DNA from 3 places in the Arthrobacter sp. 05N428_2 genome. Region 2 is predicted to be linked to each of the others. Evidence: predicted binding sites of a transcription regulator. Region 2 holds the regulator's gene; each other region holds the start of a gene.
What was found. Region 2 encodes HrcA, which represses chaperone genes, less so after heat shock. Its sites were predicted from a motif close to TTNGCACTCGNNNNNNNCGAGTGCNAA; they were not measured.

Region 1 (4,466 bases), on a different contig from region 2:
GGCTGCTGGGCGCCGGGGGGATGGCGAAAGCCACCGCGGCCGCGCTGCGTGACGCTGGCTTCCGGGACGTGACCATCATCGCGCGCAACGCGGAGGCCGGGCCGGCGCTCGCGGGGCTTTACGGTTTCGCGTGGTGCGCCGGGATTCCGGCGGTGGAGGCCGGCGAGGGGTCGGCCGACATGCTGATCAACGTGACGCCGATTGGCATGGCCGGCGGACCGGAGGCCGACACGCTGGCCTTCCCGCACGAAGCCGTGGCGGCCGCGAAGGTGGTCTTCGACGTCGTGGCTCTGCCCGCCGAGACGCCACTGATCCAGGCCGCCCGGGCGGCCGGCAAGCAAGTGATCACCGGCGCCGAGGTCGCCACCATCCAAGCCCTTGAGCAGTTCGTGCTGTACACCGGCGTCCGGCCCTCCGACGAACGGGTCCGGGCAGCCGAGGAGTTCATGCGGGCCCAATAGGGCCGCCCGGTCCTAGACCGGCTGCACCGAGATGGCGACCCGTTCTTCGCCGATCCGGGTGAGGACCAGGGTAGCCGTGTCTTTGGCCGCGTTCCTGGCGCTCCTGCCGCCGGGGAGCAACTGCTTGCGCAGTTCCTCCGGCGTGACCGAGATGCCCCGCTTCTTGATGTCCAGGACGCCGATGCCGTTGTCCTTGACCCAGGCCTTGAGTGCCTTGACGTTGAACGGCATGACCTCGAGGACCTTGTACGCCCGGGCAAAGGGAGTATTGCGGAGCTCCGGCGCGCAGATGTAGGCGATGTGCTCGTCCAGCAGATGCCCACCCAGCTGGAGCGCTACGTCGGCGACCAGGCCCGCGCGGATCACGGCGCCGTCGGGCTCGTAGAGGTAGCCTTCCGCCGGGCCCACTGGGGCTGCCGGTCCGGCGTCGAAGTCCTCCGCGCTGGTGAGCTCCGCGGCGCCCTGCGGGCCCAGGATCAGCGCCGCGCGGCGGATTCCGGGCCGGCGGACGGCGTTGAACCAGAGCGCCACCTCGGTGACGTCGCCGCCCACCGAGACCCACTGCGCCTCGCAGCCGGCCGGCACCGAGGAATGCGGGATGCCGGGGCCCAGCTTCACGCCGACGGCGCGACCGGCGGCGGCCAGGGATTCCACGAAGGACAGCGGAGGGGAGAAGTCTTCCGGATCCCACAGGCGTTTGGTTCCGGAGCTGGAGGTGGTGCGGCGCGCCGGGTCGAGCCAAATGCCGTCGATCCCGTCCAGCGGGACGGCGGCGGCATCGGCATGAACCACCGCCGCGTTCCGGAACGGGATCAGGTTCATGGTGGCGCAGGCGGCCGTCGTTTCGTCCAGTTCCACGGCCGTGACTTTGATGTCAAGGGAGGCCAGTGCCATCGCGTCAGCCCCCAGCCCGCAGCCCAGATCCGCAACGTGCGCAATCCCCGCCGCGGCGAACCGCTGCGCGTGCCGCGCGGCGACGTTGAGCCGGGTGGCCTGTTCCAAGCCGGCCCGGGTGAAGATCATCTGCCGGGCGAATTCGCCGAACTTGGCCTCTGCCTTGGTCCGCAGCCGGGATTGTGTGAGGACCGCTGATACCAGCTCGGCGGAATGTCCGGCCTTGCGCAGCGAGGCATTGAGCCGGAAGGCCTCCTCCTCGCGGTATGGCCCCAGTGACGCCAGCAGCTCCCAGCCCTCCGGATTGAGCAGTGGGGCGATCTGGTCCTGCGTAGTCTCAGCCATGCCATCAAGCGTAGTTCAGGCGCGGGACGCCCTGCGTGCCCGTTAGGCTGGACGGCATGGATGACAGGGACACCGATGACATCGGCGCGGCAGGGACCCGGGAACAGCCGGACGAAGATTTTCCGGTCCGCCGGGGACTGACCCGCTTCGCCCGACCGGCGCTGATCGCGGGCACAGTGGTCGCGGTTGTCTGCGTGGCGTTGCTCGTCATCATCTTCTTCCTCGATTCCTTCAACGCGACCGTCTATTCGGTGGGCGGCAAGGACGTAAAAGACGCCACCGACGAGGCGCGGGCCATCCGTGATACCTACGCCGGAGCCCGGGTGGGCGGCATCATCTTCCTGATCCTCGGAGCGGTGGCCGCGCTGGCCGGGGGATTCCTGCTGTACCGCGACCGGAATAAGTCGCCCCAGATCGACGAAGACGACGACGGCCAGGACTGGGACTACGAGGACCTCGCCGGGCAGTAGGCGCTTTCGCTGTGCCTGCTGGTGTACGGCGTGGTGCGGCGTGACGTGGCACTGAATCGGTCCGCCCACTCCGGACATGCCCGTCCTTCGCGGGCAGCACTGGACATATTGCGTATATGTCCATCTCTGGCCACCAGCAATGGGCAGGTCCATCGCTCCCGGACGGCACGTCCATTGCGCCGGACCGGCAAGGAGCATGCCCATCGCTCAACTCCAAAACTGGGGCACAAGCTCCGCGCCTGGGCAACAAGTCCTTCGTTCCAAGCCGCCCGATGGGCATGTCCGTCCTGCAAGCCGCCCGATGGGCATATCCGTCCTGCAGGCTGCCTTATGAGCATGTCCGGAGCCCCGGGCAGCCCGCTGCGCACAACCGGAACGTAACAAACCTGAGTCCACCGGCTGCCTCGCAGAATGAGCATGTCCCGGGCCGCGCCGTCCCGGGCCGGGCCGCGCCGCGCCGCGCCGTGTCCGGTCCCGCCGTCGGACGTTCACGGGCGTTCACCCCGGGATGAACTTCTGGCACTCACCTTGACCGAGTGCTAACTACTTACATAGAGTCGTCATTAGCACTCGCCCTAGGCGGGTGCTAACACCTGAAGCTTTACCGGCCTGGCTACTGCCGGCACCGCGACGACGGTCTGTACGCCACGGCACCACAGCTTTAAAGTCCACGAATTTGCTGACGAAAAGGAGAGGTCCTTGTCGGTCTCTATTAAGCCTCTTGAGGATCGTATTGTTGTCCGCCCGCTCGAAGCCGAGCAGACCACGGCTTCCGGCCTGGTTATCCCGGACTCCGCACAGGAGAAGCCGCAGGAAGGCGAAGTTGTTGCAGTAGGCCCCGGCCGCTTCGAAGACGGCAACCGCGTTCCCGTTGACGTAGCCGTTGGCGACGTCGTCATCTACTCCAAGTACGGCGGAACCGAAGTCAAAACCGGCGGCACTGAGTACCTCGTACTGTCCGCCCGCGACGTTCTGGCGATCGTCGTAAAGTAACTCCCTTGGACCCCCGCGCCGCCGCTCCTTCGCTTTGAACGGACGGCTGCGCGGGGTTCTGTCTTGAAAGGACAAAACCATGGCAAAGCAGCTCGCGTTTAACGACGCTGCCCGCCGGTCGCTCGAAGCCGGCATCGATAAGCTCGCCAACACGGTCAAGGTGACGCTCGGCCCGCGCGGCCGCAACGTCGTGCTGGACAAGAAGTGGGGCGCCCCCACAATCACCAACGACGGTGTCACGATTGCCCGCGAAGTCGAGCTGGACGACCCGTACGAAAACCTTGGAGCGCAGCTTGCCAAGGAGGTCGCCACCAAGACCAACGACGTCGCCGGCGACGGCACCACCACCGCCACCGTGCTCGCCCAGGCCCTGGTCAAGGAAGGCCTGCGCAACGTTGCGGCCGGCGCGGCCCCGGGCCAGATCAAGCGCGGCATCGAGGTCTCGGTTGAGGCCATCGCCGCCCGCCTGCTCGAAAATGCCCGCCCGGTCGAAGGCGACCAGGTCGCCAACGTGGCCGCTATCTCGGCGCAGAGCGACGAGATCGGCGAGCTCCTGGCCGAGGCATTCGGCAAGGTCGGCAAGGATGGTGTGATCACCATCGAGGAATCCTCCACCACGCAGACCGAACTGGTCCTCACCGAGGGCATGCAGTTCGACAAGGGCTACCTGTCCCCGTACTTCGTCACCGACGCGGAACGCCAGGAGGCAGTCCTCGAGGACGCCTTGATCCTGATCAACCAGGGCAAGATCTCCTCGGTCCAGGAATTCCTGCCGCTGCTGGAGAAGGCGCTGCAGAGCTCCAAGCCGCTCTTCATCATCGCTGAAGACGTCGACGGCGAGGCTCTCTCCACGCTGATCGTCAACCGCATCCGCGGCACCCTGAACGTCGTCGCCGTCAAGGCCCCGGGCTTCGGTGACCGCCGCAAGGCCATGCTCCAGGACATCGCGACCCTCACAGGCGCGCAGGTTGTCTCAGCGGAACTGGGCCTCAGCCTGGACACCGTGGGCCTGGAGGTCCTCGGCACCGCCCGCCGGATCACCGTGACGAAGGACAACACCACCATCGTCGACGGCGCCGGTTCGGCCGAGGACGTCGCGGCCCGGGTTGCCCAGCTGCGCGCCGAGCTGACCCGCACCGACTCCGACTGGGACAAGGAAAAGCTGCAGGAACGCCTGGCCAAGCTGGCCGGCGGCATCGGCGTGATCAAGGTCGGCGCCGCCACCGAGGTCGAGCTGAAGGAAAAGAAGCACCGCATCGAGGACGCCGTGTCCTCCACCCGCGCCGCCCTCGAAGAGGGCATC
Region 2 (4,466 bases):
GGTCACTGCTCCGGCATCGCACAGCCGGGTGACCTCGCGGGGGCTGATGCCGCCCTCGGGTCCCACAATCAGCAGCACCTCGCGGGGTCCGCCGGCGTCGCCGTCGTTGTGCTGTGGCCGGTGCCAGGCTTCCAGCACCTGCCGCAGCGGCCGCACCGCGTCTTCGTGCAAGATCACCGCCAGATCCGCGGCCGCGACGGCGGCCTGCAGGCCGGCGCCGTCGACGGCGGCGCGGACCTCCGGGATCCAGGCGCGGCGTGCCTGCTTCGCGGCCGCCGTCACCACCGACTGCCACTTGGCGTGGGCCTTCGCCGCGCGTTCGGGTTTCCACCGCACAATCGACCGCTCCGCCTGCCAGGGGACGACGGCGTCGATTCCCAGTTCCGTCACGGTTTCGGCGGCCAGTTCGTCGCGGTCCCCCTTGGCGAGTGCCTGCACGAGCACCAGCCGGACATCGGGCCGGGGCTCCGAGCTGACCCCGCTGCACTGAACGGTCAGCTCCTGGGGCGCGACGGCGGTGACGGTGCCGGTCAGGCGCTTGCCCGCACCGTCGGCGAGGTCGACCGGCTCCCCCACGGTCAGCCGCTTGACGGTCACCGCGTGGCGCGCTTCGGGACCTTCGAGGACGAAGATTGCGCCGGGAACCTGCTGGTCGAGGCTTCCTGCCGGGGTGAAGAAGACCGGGTTACTCACCGCTACAGGTTACCGAGCCGGTCCCGCAGCTTGGCGAAGACGCCGCCGCTGGCGGCCAGCTTGCCCTCGGTGAACTGCTCGCCGCGGAGTTTGGCCAGCTGGCGCAGCAGGTCCTCCTGGGCGGCGTCGAGCTTTGCCGGGGTGTCCACCTGCAGATGGACCTTGAGGTCGCCCCGGCCGTAGCCGCGCAGGTGCGTCACACCGAGGCCGCGGAGCGTGATGACCTCGCCGGACTGGGTGCCGGCCTTGACGTCGATTTCCTGTTCGCCGTCGAAGGTTTCGAGGGTCAGCTCCGTGCCCAGGGCCGCGGCGGTCATCGGGATGTTGAGGCTGGCATGCAGGTCGTCGCCCTCGCGGACGTAGGTGGCATCATTGTTGACCCGGATCTCCACGTACAGGTCTCCGGACGGTCCGCCGGCCGGTCCCGCTTCACCCTGCCCGGAGAGCTGGATGCGGGTGCCGGTGGCGACGCCTGCGGGGACCTTCACGGTGAGTGAGCGGCGGCTGCGGATGCGGCCCTGGCCGGCGCATTCATTGCACGGATCCTTGATCACGGTGCCGAAGCCTTCGCAGCTGCCGCACGGAGCGGTGGTCATGACCTGGCCGAGGATGGAACGCACCGCGCGCTGGACCTGGCCGCTGCCGCCGCAGATGTCGCAGCGTTCAGGGTGGGTGCCCGGCCGGCAGCAGGAGCCTTCACACGTCGGGCAGGTCACGGCGGTGTCGACTTCGAGCTTTTTGTTGACGCCGAAGACGGCGTCGCGGAGTTCGATCCTGACGCTGATCAGGGCGTCCTGGCCGCGGCGGACCCGGGACGCCGGGCCGGCCTGGCCGCCGGCGCCGCCGAAGAACGATTCGAAGATGTCCTGGAAGGCGAAGCCCTGGCCGGCGTAGCCGCCGCCGAAGCCGTTGTCGTTGCCGTTCTCGTTGCCCGTGGTGTCATAGATCCGGCGTTTTTGCGGGTCGGACAGCACCTCGTAGGCGTGCGTCACCGCCTTGAAGCGTTCGGACGCGTCGTCACCGGGGTTCACATCCGGGTGCAGGGTTCGCGCCAGCTTGCGGTAGGCCTTCTTGATCTCTTCCCCCGTCGCTTCGCGGGAGACTCCAAGAACGTCGTAGTGGCTGCTCAAAATGTGTATCTCTTCCTGGTTGTACTGCCGGTAATGGGCAAGAAGTGTGATGCGTGGGGTTCGCGCCCGGGCCGGACCCTTAGGGCCCGAGGATCCTGGAAAGGTAGCGGGCCACCGCACGGACGGCGGCCATGGTGGTGGGATAGTCCATCCGGGTCGGTCCGAGTACCCCGACCTTGGCCGTGGCATCCGGGCCGTAGCCGGTGGCGACCACGGAGGCTTCGGAAAGTCCGTCGTAGGGGTTTTCCCGTCCGATGCTCACGGTGACGCCGCGCGGGTCCTGCGCCATGTCGCTGAGCAGCCGGAGCATCACCACCTGTTCCTCGAGTGCCTCGAGCACGGGTCCGATGCTCAACGGGAAATCCACGTTGGAGCGGGCCAGGTTGGCGGTCCCGGCCATGACCATCCGTTCCTCACGGCTGCTCGCCGCCAGCGACTCGAGTCCCCGGGCCAAGGCCCGGGCGGCGGTGCGGCGCACCGGCGGGCAACTGTCCGCCACGGCCTGCAGCGACTGCGGCAGCAGGCTCAAGGGCGTGCCGGAAAGCCTGGACAAGAACAAGCTGCGGATTTCCGCAAGGGCCTCGTCGCCGAAATCCTGGCCAACGTCGATCACCCTCTGCTCCACCTTGCCACTGTCCACGATCAGCACGGTCAGCACCTTGCGCGGAGCCAGCAGGACGAACTCGATATGCCGAACGCGCGCCCGGCTGAGGAGTGGGTACTGCACGACGGCGACCTGGTTGGTCAGCTGCGCCAGCAGCCGCACGGTCCGGTCCAGCACATCGTCAAGGTCATCGGACCCCTCCAGCAGGGCCTGGATGGCGCGGCGTTCCGCCGGGGACAGCGGTTTGACGGCCGAAATCTGGTCCACGAACAGGCGGTAGCCCTTGTCGGTGGGGATCCGGCCGGCGCTGGTATGCGGCGCCGTGATCAGGCCCTCGTCTTCCAGGGCCGCCATATCGTTGCGGATCGTGGCACTGGAGACGCCCAGATGGTGCCGCTCCACCAGCGCCTTGGATCCTACGGGTTCACGGGAGTGAACATAGTCCTCGACGATGGCGCGCAGCACTTCGAGTTTCCGTGGCTCGCTCACGCCCCACCTCCAATCGACCCTTATCCGGTTCACCGGGTGCCGGGCGGCCGGGAAGGACCGGCCCGACAACACCCACGGTTAGCACTCGACATGCCTAAGTGCTAACCAGTCTAATATGAGTCCCGCGTTGTTAGCATTGGATTCACTGCGGGCCCTGCCGTCGGACCGGTGTTTCCGGACACATCACGGGATCCCGGCCCAACTATTTCGCAAGCTATTTTCCGAGTTCAAACTTTTCGAGTGCAAAGCAGTGTGTAGCCGATGTCGTACCAAAATTGGGGCCCGCAAGAGCTCTCCGCGCCCGCCAAAGCCCAGTTGCCCGAAATCCCGGTGGAACGCGGCATGGTGCTGGAAGACGTTCAATCCGGTTGGGTGGGCGCCGTAACCCGGGTGGAGAAGTCCGGCGGCATGCACGTGGTGGCCCTTGAGGACCGGCGGGGCAAGTCCCGCTCCTTCCGGCTGGGTTTCGGTTTCCTGCTGGACGGCCAGCCGATCCGGTTGATGCCGCCCGCGCCGCGGCTCCCTGCCGGCGGCGCCGCCGTCGCCACCCGCACCGCCTCCGGATCCGTCCGGGTGGCCGGCCAGCGCGCCCAGGTGGCCAAGGCCAGCCGGATCTGGGTGGAAGGCAAGCACGACGCCGAACTCGTCGAAAAGGTCTGGGGCGACGACCTCCGGGTCGAGGGCATCGTAGTCGAGCCGCTGCACGGCATCGACGACCTCACGGCCGCTGTGCAGGATTTCGGGCCCGGCCCGGGCCGCCGTCTTGGCGTGCTGGTGGACCACCTCGTCCCCAACTCGAAGGAATCCCGCATCGCCGACGCCGTCATGGCCTCCCCCGGCGCCGCCGGCAACGTGCTGATCGTCGGGCACCCCTACGTGGACGTCTGGCAGGCCATCCGGCCGGCGGTGCTGGGGATAGAACGGTGGCCGGAAATTCCCCGCGGCATTGATTGGAAGACCGGCATCCTGACGGCGTTTGGCTGGCCGCACAGCACCAAGGAGGACGTTGGCCTGGGCTGGCAAAAACTCCTCGGCGCCGTCCGCAGCTATGCGGACCTGGAGCCCTCCCTGCTGGGCCGGGTCGAAGAGGTCATCGACTTCCTCACGGTGCCCTGACCGGCTCTCCGTGCTTCACTTCGCGGTCCATGCCAGTATTCTGGGTACGGCGGCCGTTGCATTGTTGTTGCGGCCGCGGCTTCTCCCGGTACCAACGCTCCACCGCAATCCAAAGGACGACACGTGGCAGAAAACGCACGCGAACACACGGACCATCAGGCCGGCCATGGCCAGTCGCCGTACCATGGCGTGCCCGCAAATGCCCTGCCGCTGACGGCACGGGAAGACCGGCAGTGGGCCACCCTGGCGCACTTTGGCGGCATCCTCGGCTGCATCCCGTCGCTCTTGATCTACCTGATCTTCAAGGACCGCGGCCCGTTCACGGCGCAGGAGTCGAAGGAAGCGCTGAACTTTACGCTGCCCCCCACAATCGCCGCGGTGGTCGCCAACCTGTTGGTCTTCGTCCCGGTGGTGGGCAACCTGTTCGCGGTACT
Region 3 (4,466 bases), on a different contig from region 2:
CCACCCAACGCTCCCGCACCACCGGCGGAACGCCGGTTTCGGGTCGGGGTGCGTCGGGCGAACCACGGCAACAACTGAGGGAGCGTAAGCCAAAATGCCGCCACAACTGAGGGGGCGTGCCGGGGTGGGGGGCTTAAACGCTTAAACGCCGACGGCGGCCCCCCAAAGGTGGGACCGCCGTCGTCGTACCGGGCGTGCCGACGTGGACCTTGTCGGCACAGATGGTGAGGGCCGGATGGCCGGGTGGCTAGAAACCGCCCATGCCGCCCATGCCGCCCATGTCGTCGCCGCCACCCATGGCCGGGGAGTTCTTCTCCGGCTTGTCGGCCACAACGGCCTCGGTGGTCAGGAACAGGCCGGCGATGGAAGCCGCGTTCTGCAGGGCAGAGCGGGTCACCTTGACCGGGTCGTTGATGCCGGCTGCCAGCAGGTCGACGTACTCGCCGGTGGCTGCGTTCAGGCCATGGCCTGCGGGCAGGCCGCGGACCTTGTCCACCACGACGCCGGGCTCGAGGCCGGCGTTGAAGGCGATCTGCTTCAGCGGGGCGTCGATGGCAACGCGGACGATGTTCGCACCGGTTGCTTCGTCACCTTCGAGCTGCAGGTTGGCGAACGCCTTGGCGCCGGCCTGGATCAGAGCCACGCCACCGCCGGCGACGATGCCCTCTTCGACAGCAGCCTTCGCGTTGCGGACGGCGTCCTCAATGCGGTGCTTGCGTTCCTTGAGCTCAACCTCGGTTGCGGCACCAGCCTTGATGACTGCAACGCCGCCGGCCAGCTTGGCCAGGCGCTCCTGCAGCTTCTCGCGGTCGTAGTCCGAATCGGAGTTCTCGATCTCGGCACGGATCTGGGACACGCGACCGGCGATCTGGTCGGCGTCGCCGGCACCCTCAACGATGGTGGTCTCGTCCTTGGTGACAACGACCTTGCGGGCCTTGCCGAGCAGCTCGAGGCCGGCGGTCTCAAGCTTGAGGCCGACTTCCTCGGAGATGACCTGGCCGCCGGTCAGGATGGCGATGTCGGCCAGCTGGGCCTTGCGGCGGTCGCCGAAGCCCGGAGCCTTGACGGCGACGGACTTGAAGGTGCCGCGGATCTTGTTGACGATCAAGGTGGCCAGGGCCTCGCCCTCGATGTCCTCGGCAATGATCAGCAGCGGCTTGGAGGACTGCATGACCTTTTCGAGGACAGCAACCAGTTCCTTGACGTTGGAGATCTTGGAGTTGACGATCAGGATGTACGGATCCTCAAGGACCGTTTCCTGGCGCTCGGCGTCGGTGACGAAGTAGGCCGAGATGTAGCCCTTGTCGAAGCGCATGCCCTCGGTGAGCTCCAGCTCGAGGCCGAAGGTGTTGGACTCCTCGACGGTGATGACGCCTTCCTTGCCGACCTTGTCCAGGGCTTCGGCAATCAGGGCGCCAATTTCGTTGTCCCCGGCGGAGATGGACGCGGTGGCGGCGATCTCTTCCTTGGTTTCGATTTCCTTGGCGGAAGCCAGGAGCTCGCGGGTGACCGCCTCGACGGCCTTTTCGATGCCGCGCTTGAGGGACAGCGGGTCAGCGCCGGCCGCGACGTTGCGCAGGCCTTCCTTGACCAAGGCCTGGGCGAGCACGGTGGCGGTGGTGGTTCCGTCGCCGGCGACGTCGTCCGTCTTCTTGGCAACTTCCTTGACCAGCTCGGCGCCGATCTTCTCGTAAGGGTCGTCCAGTTCGATCTCCTTGGCGATGGAAACACCATCGTTGGTGATCGTGGGGGCGCCCCACTTCTTTTCGAGGACGACGTTGCGTCCACGCGGGCCGAGGGTGACCTTGACGGCGTCGGCGAGGATGTTCAGGCCCCGCTCAAGACCGCGGCGTGCCTCTTCATCAAATGCAATGATCTTGGCCATAACGGCAGTAGTCCTTTCGGGACAGTCGTTAAGAATGAACCTTGGTTGTGGTGCCCGCGACGGACGATTCCTGTCCGGCAGCCTCTGTACGCCGCCGGACCGGGGATCTCACCCCAGCCAGGTGTTTCTTTCGCTCCCGGTCAATCGGCCGCCACACGCAACGGCCGAAACCGGGCGTCGTGTTAGCAGTCAATACGCGGGAGTGCTAACTCAATAATTAGCACTCCCCCGGGGAGAGTGCAAGCAGTGCCTGTCCCCGGAGCCGTCACTGGGCCCGCTCTTCGCTAGGAGCGATCAGGACCCCGCGCTGCGGGCCGTTTCGGTGCCGGTCATCTTGGCGGTGTTGTCCGCGCCGTAGCTGTAGACCATGTAGCCCGCGACGGTGACGTCACCATTGCTGTCGAAATTGATCGGTCCGGACTGACCTTCATAGTCGGGGCGCTTGCCGGCACGGAGTGCCGTCACACAGTCCTGGTACGTCGTGCAGGCCTGGGCCTCGCCGGAGGACCCGCCGGGAGCGGCTGTCGTTCCGCCGGAGACGGAGACCAGCTTCGCGGCGATGGACGCCCCCGCATCGTCGTCGGCCGCGGCGGCGGCGAGCGCGGCGAGGTTGACGGCGTCGTACGTCTCGGCCGCGAACGCCATGTCCTTCAGGCCGGGGTCGACGGCCACGAGTTCGGCCTGGAAGTGCGCGGACGGGAACATGCCGGGAAGAATCCCGCGGGCGCCGTCCAGGGCCGTGGAGCCGAGGCCCTGTCCGTACTGGTTGACTGCCCCGTCGCTCAGGACGAGCTTGCGCCCTGCCAGCCCCGCGTTGTTGAGCTCGGCGATGGCACCCTGGGCGCCGTCGCGGGCTACCAGGACGACGGCGTCCGGGGAGGCCGCCTTAGCGGCTGCTGCCGCCTGCTGGGCCTGGCCGGCCTTGAATTCAGCGTCGACGGAGGTACCGAGGCCGGCGGCCTTCGCGGCTTCGGAGACGGCTACCGAGACCTCCTTGCCGTAGCTGCCTTCCTCGTGCACGACGGCGATGGTCCTGGCACCGCCGTCCTTGGCGAGCTTGACGAGGACCGAAGCCTGCGCCACATCGGCGGCGACGGTCCGGAAGTAGTAGCCGCCGCTCTTGTATTTGCTGAGCCCCGGCGCCGTGTTGGCCGGGGAAATGATCGCGATCTTGGCGCGCGAGAGCACGTCAATGGCGTCCGGCGCCCGGCTGGAGTCGGTGGGGCCGATCACGACGTCGGCCTTGGCGGCCACCAGGTTCTTGGCCTGGGCGGCGGTGTCCGTGCCGATCGATTCCGGCAGCAGCTCCACGGGCTTGCCCTTGTGTCCGCCAGCAGCGTTGATTTCCTTGACCGCGAGCTTGGCCGCCGCCAGCTGGGATGCGTTGAGAAAGCCCTGTTTGCCGGTGCTGTCCAGGATCAGGCCGATCCGCAGGGTGCCGTCGCCGGCCGCGTCCACGGCGCCCACCCGGGCGTTCCCGGTGGGACCCGCGCAGGCGCCCAGGGCCATGGCGGCTGCAAGGCCGGCGGCTACGGCACAACTGAACCGGCGCGCGTTCGAGGGCCCGGATACCGACTTCGGGCCGCGGGCCCCAGTGGCCGCAGCGGCCCCGGTAAGGAGTGCCACTAGGCGGGCCGGACGCTTTCTGCCTGCGGGCCCTTTTCGCCCTCGCCCACTTCCAGCTCTACCCGCTGGCCCTCGGCCAGGGCCCGGTAGCCTTCGCCCGCAATCGCGGACCAGTGCACGAACACGTCGTCACCGGAACTGTCCACGGTGATGAAGCCGTAGCCCTTTTCAGCGTTGAACCACTTCACGGTCCCCAATGCCATGTTCTCCACACTTTCAGCTAGCTTCCTCGCGGCCCACCTCGCTGTGCGCCGCGGCCTGCGGAAGGACGTCCGCAGCCACTGTAACCAAACGCTCCAGCGTCCTACATGAAGCCGGGTCCCAGCACGACGACGAGCGGCATCTTGAAATCGGCGGAATCTACGAGCATGGAGATCCCGAGGAGCGAGCCCAGCGCCTGGGCGTTGGCCTTCTGGGCCGGGCCGTCGTAAAAGACCACGGAGGCTCGCTGGGGGGCGCCGGCCCAGTTGCCGACAGGCCCGAGGCCCCAGCCCGCAGAAGTGACGGTGGATCCGACACGGCCAGCCAGCCCCGCCGTCGTGGTTCCGTTGTAGACCGTCACGGGCTGTGTCTTGTCGACGACGGCAGCGGGCGGCACCGAGGGCGTCGCCGACGGGGGCGGCGTCGAGCCTGCGGGGGCGAGGCTGCCGGTCGGGTCAGCGCTAGCGGAGGGCGACGGGGTGGCCGCTGCGGTGGGAGGCGTCGTCGACGCGGCGGCGTTGTTACTGGCCTGGTCAGCCCTCATGGCAGAGCCGCCAGAGGGCCCGAAGCCCAGCTTCGGCAGCAGCAGGAAGGCAACCAGGCCGATCGCGAGGGCCGCAGTCCCGGCGGACAGAATGGGACCCAGCCGCCGGGAGCGGGGTGCGGAGACTGTCCGGTGGACACCCTGGCGCGCGGCGGTCTCCGGGACCCGATCGAATTCATCCCGAGCGTATTTGGTCATGGTAAAGCGACG

Region 1: groES (co-chaperone GroES) is a predicted target of HrcA. The motif match lies at 2,687-2,713, and genes of this name have one in related genera.
Region 3: groL (chaperonin GroEL) is a predicted target of HrcA. The motif match lies at 2,068-2,094, and genes of this name have one in related genera.

Annotation. Positions count from the first base shown of each region.
Region 1 covers NZ_JBFTMR010000004.1:386,492-390,957, reverse strand. The annotation lists gene AC1DGI_RS06620 (shikimate 5-dehydrogenase) at 1-461, shown strand, start outside; gene AC1DGI_RS06615 (THUMP-like domain-containing protein) at 474-1,700, opposite strand; gene AC1DGI_RS06610 (hypothetical protein) at 1,757-2,170, shown strand; gene groES (co-chaperone GroES) at 2,870-3,163, shown strand; gene groL (chaperonin GroEL) at 3,243-4,466, shown strand, end outside.
Region 2 covers NZ_JBFTMR010000011.1:57,336-61,801, reverse strand. The annotation lists gene AC1DGI_RS13245 (16S rRNA (uracil(1498)-N(3))-methyltransferase) at 1-693, opposite strand, end outside; gene dnaJ (molecular chaperone DnaJ) at 696-1,823, opposite strand; gene hrcA (heat-inducible transcriptional repressor HrcA) at 1,903-2,916, opposite strand; gene AC1DGI_RS13230 (DUF3097 domain-containing protein) at 3,178-4,032, shown strand; gene AC1DGI_RS13225 (DUF4870 domain-containing protein) at 4,156-4,466, shown strand, end outside.
Region 3 covers NZ_JBFTMR010000012.1:5,723-10,188, reverse strand. The annotation lists gene groL (chaperonin GroEL) at 248-1,885, opposite strand; gene AC1DGI_RS13650 (ABC transporter substrate-binding protein) at 2,180-3,394, opposite strand; gene AC1DGI_RS13645 (cold-shock protein) at 3,511-3,714, opposite strand; gene AC1DGI_RS13640 (LytR C-terminal domain-containing protein) at 3,816-4,454, opposite strand.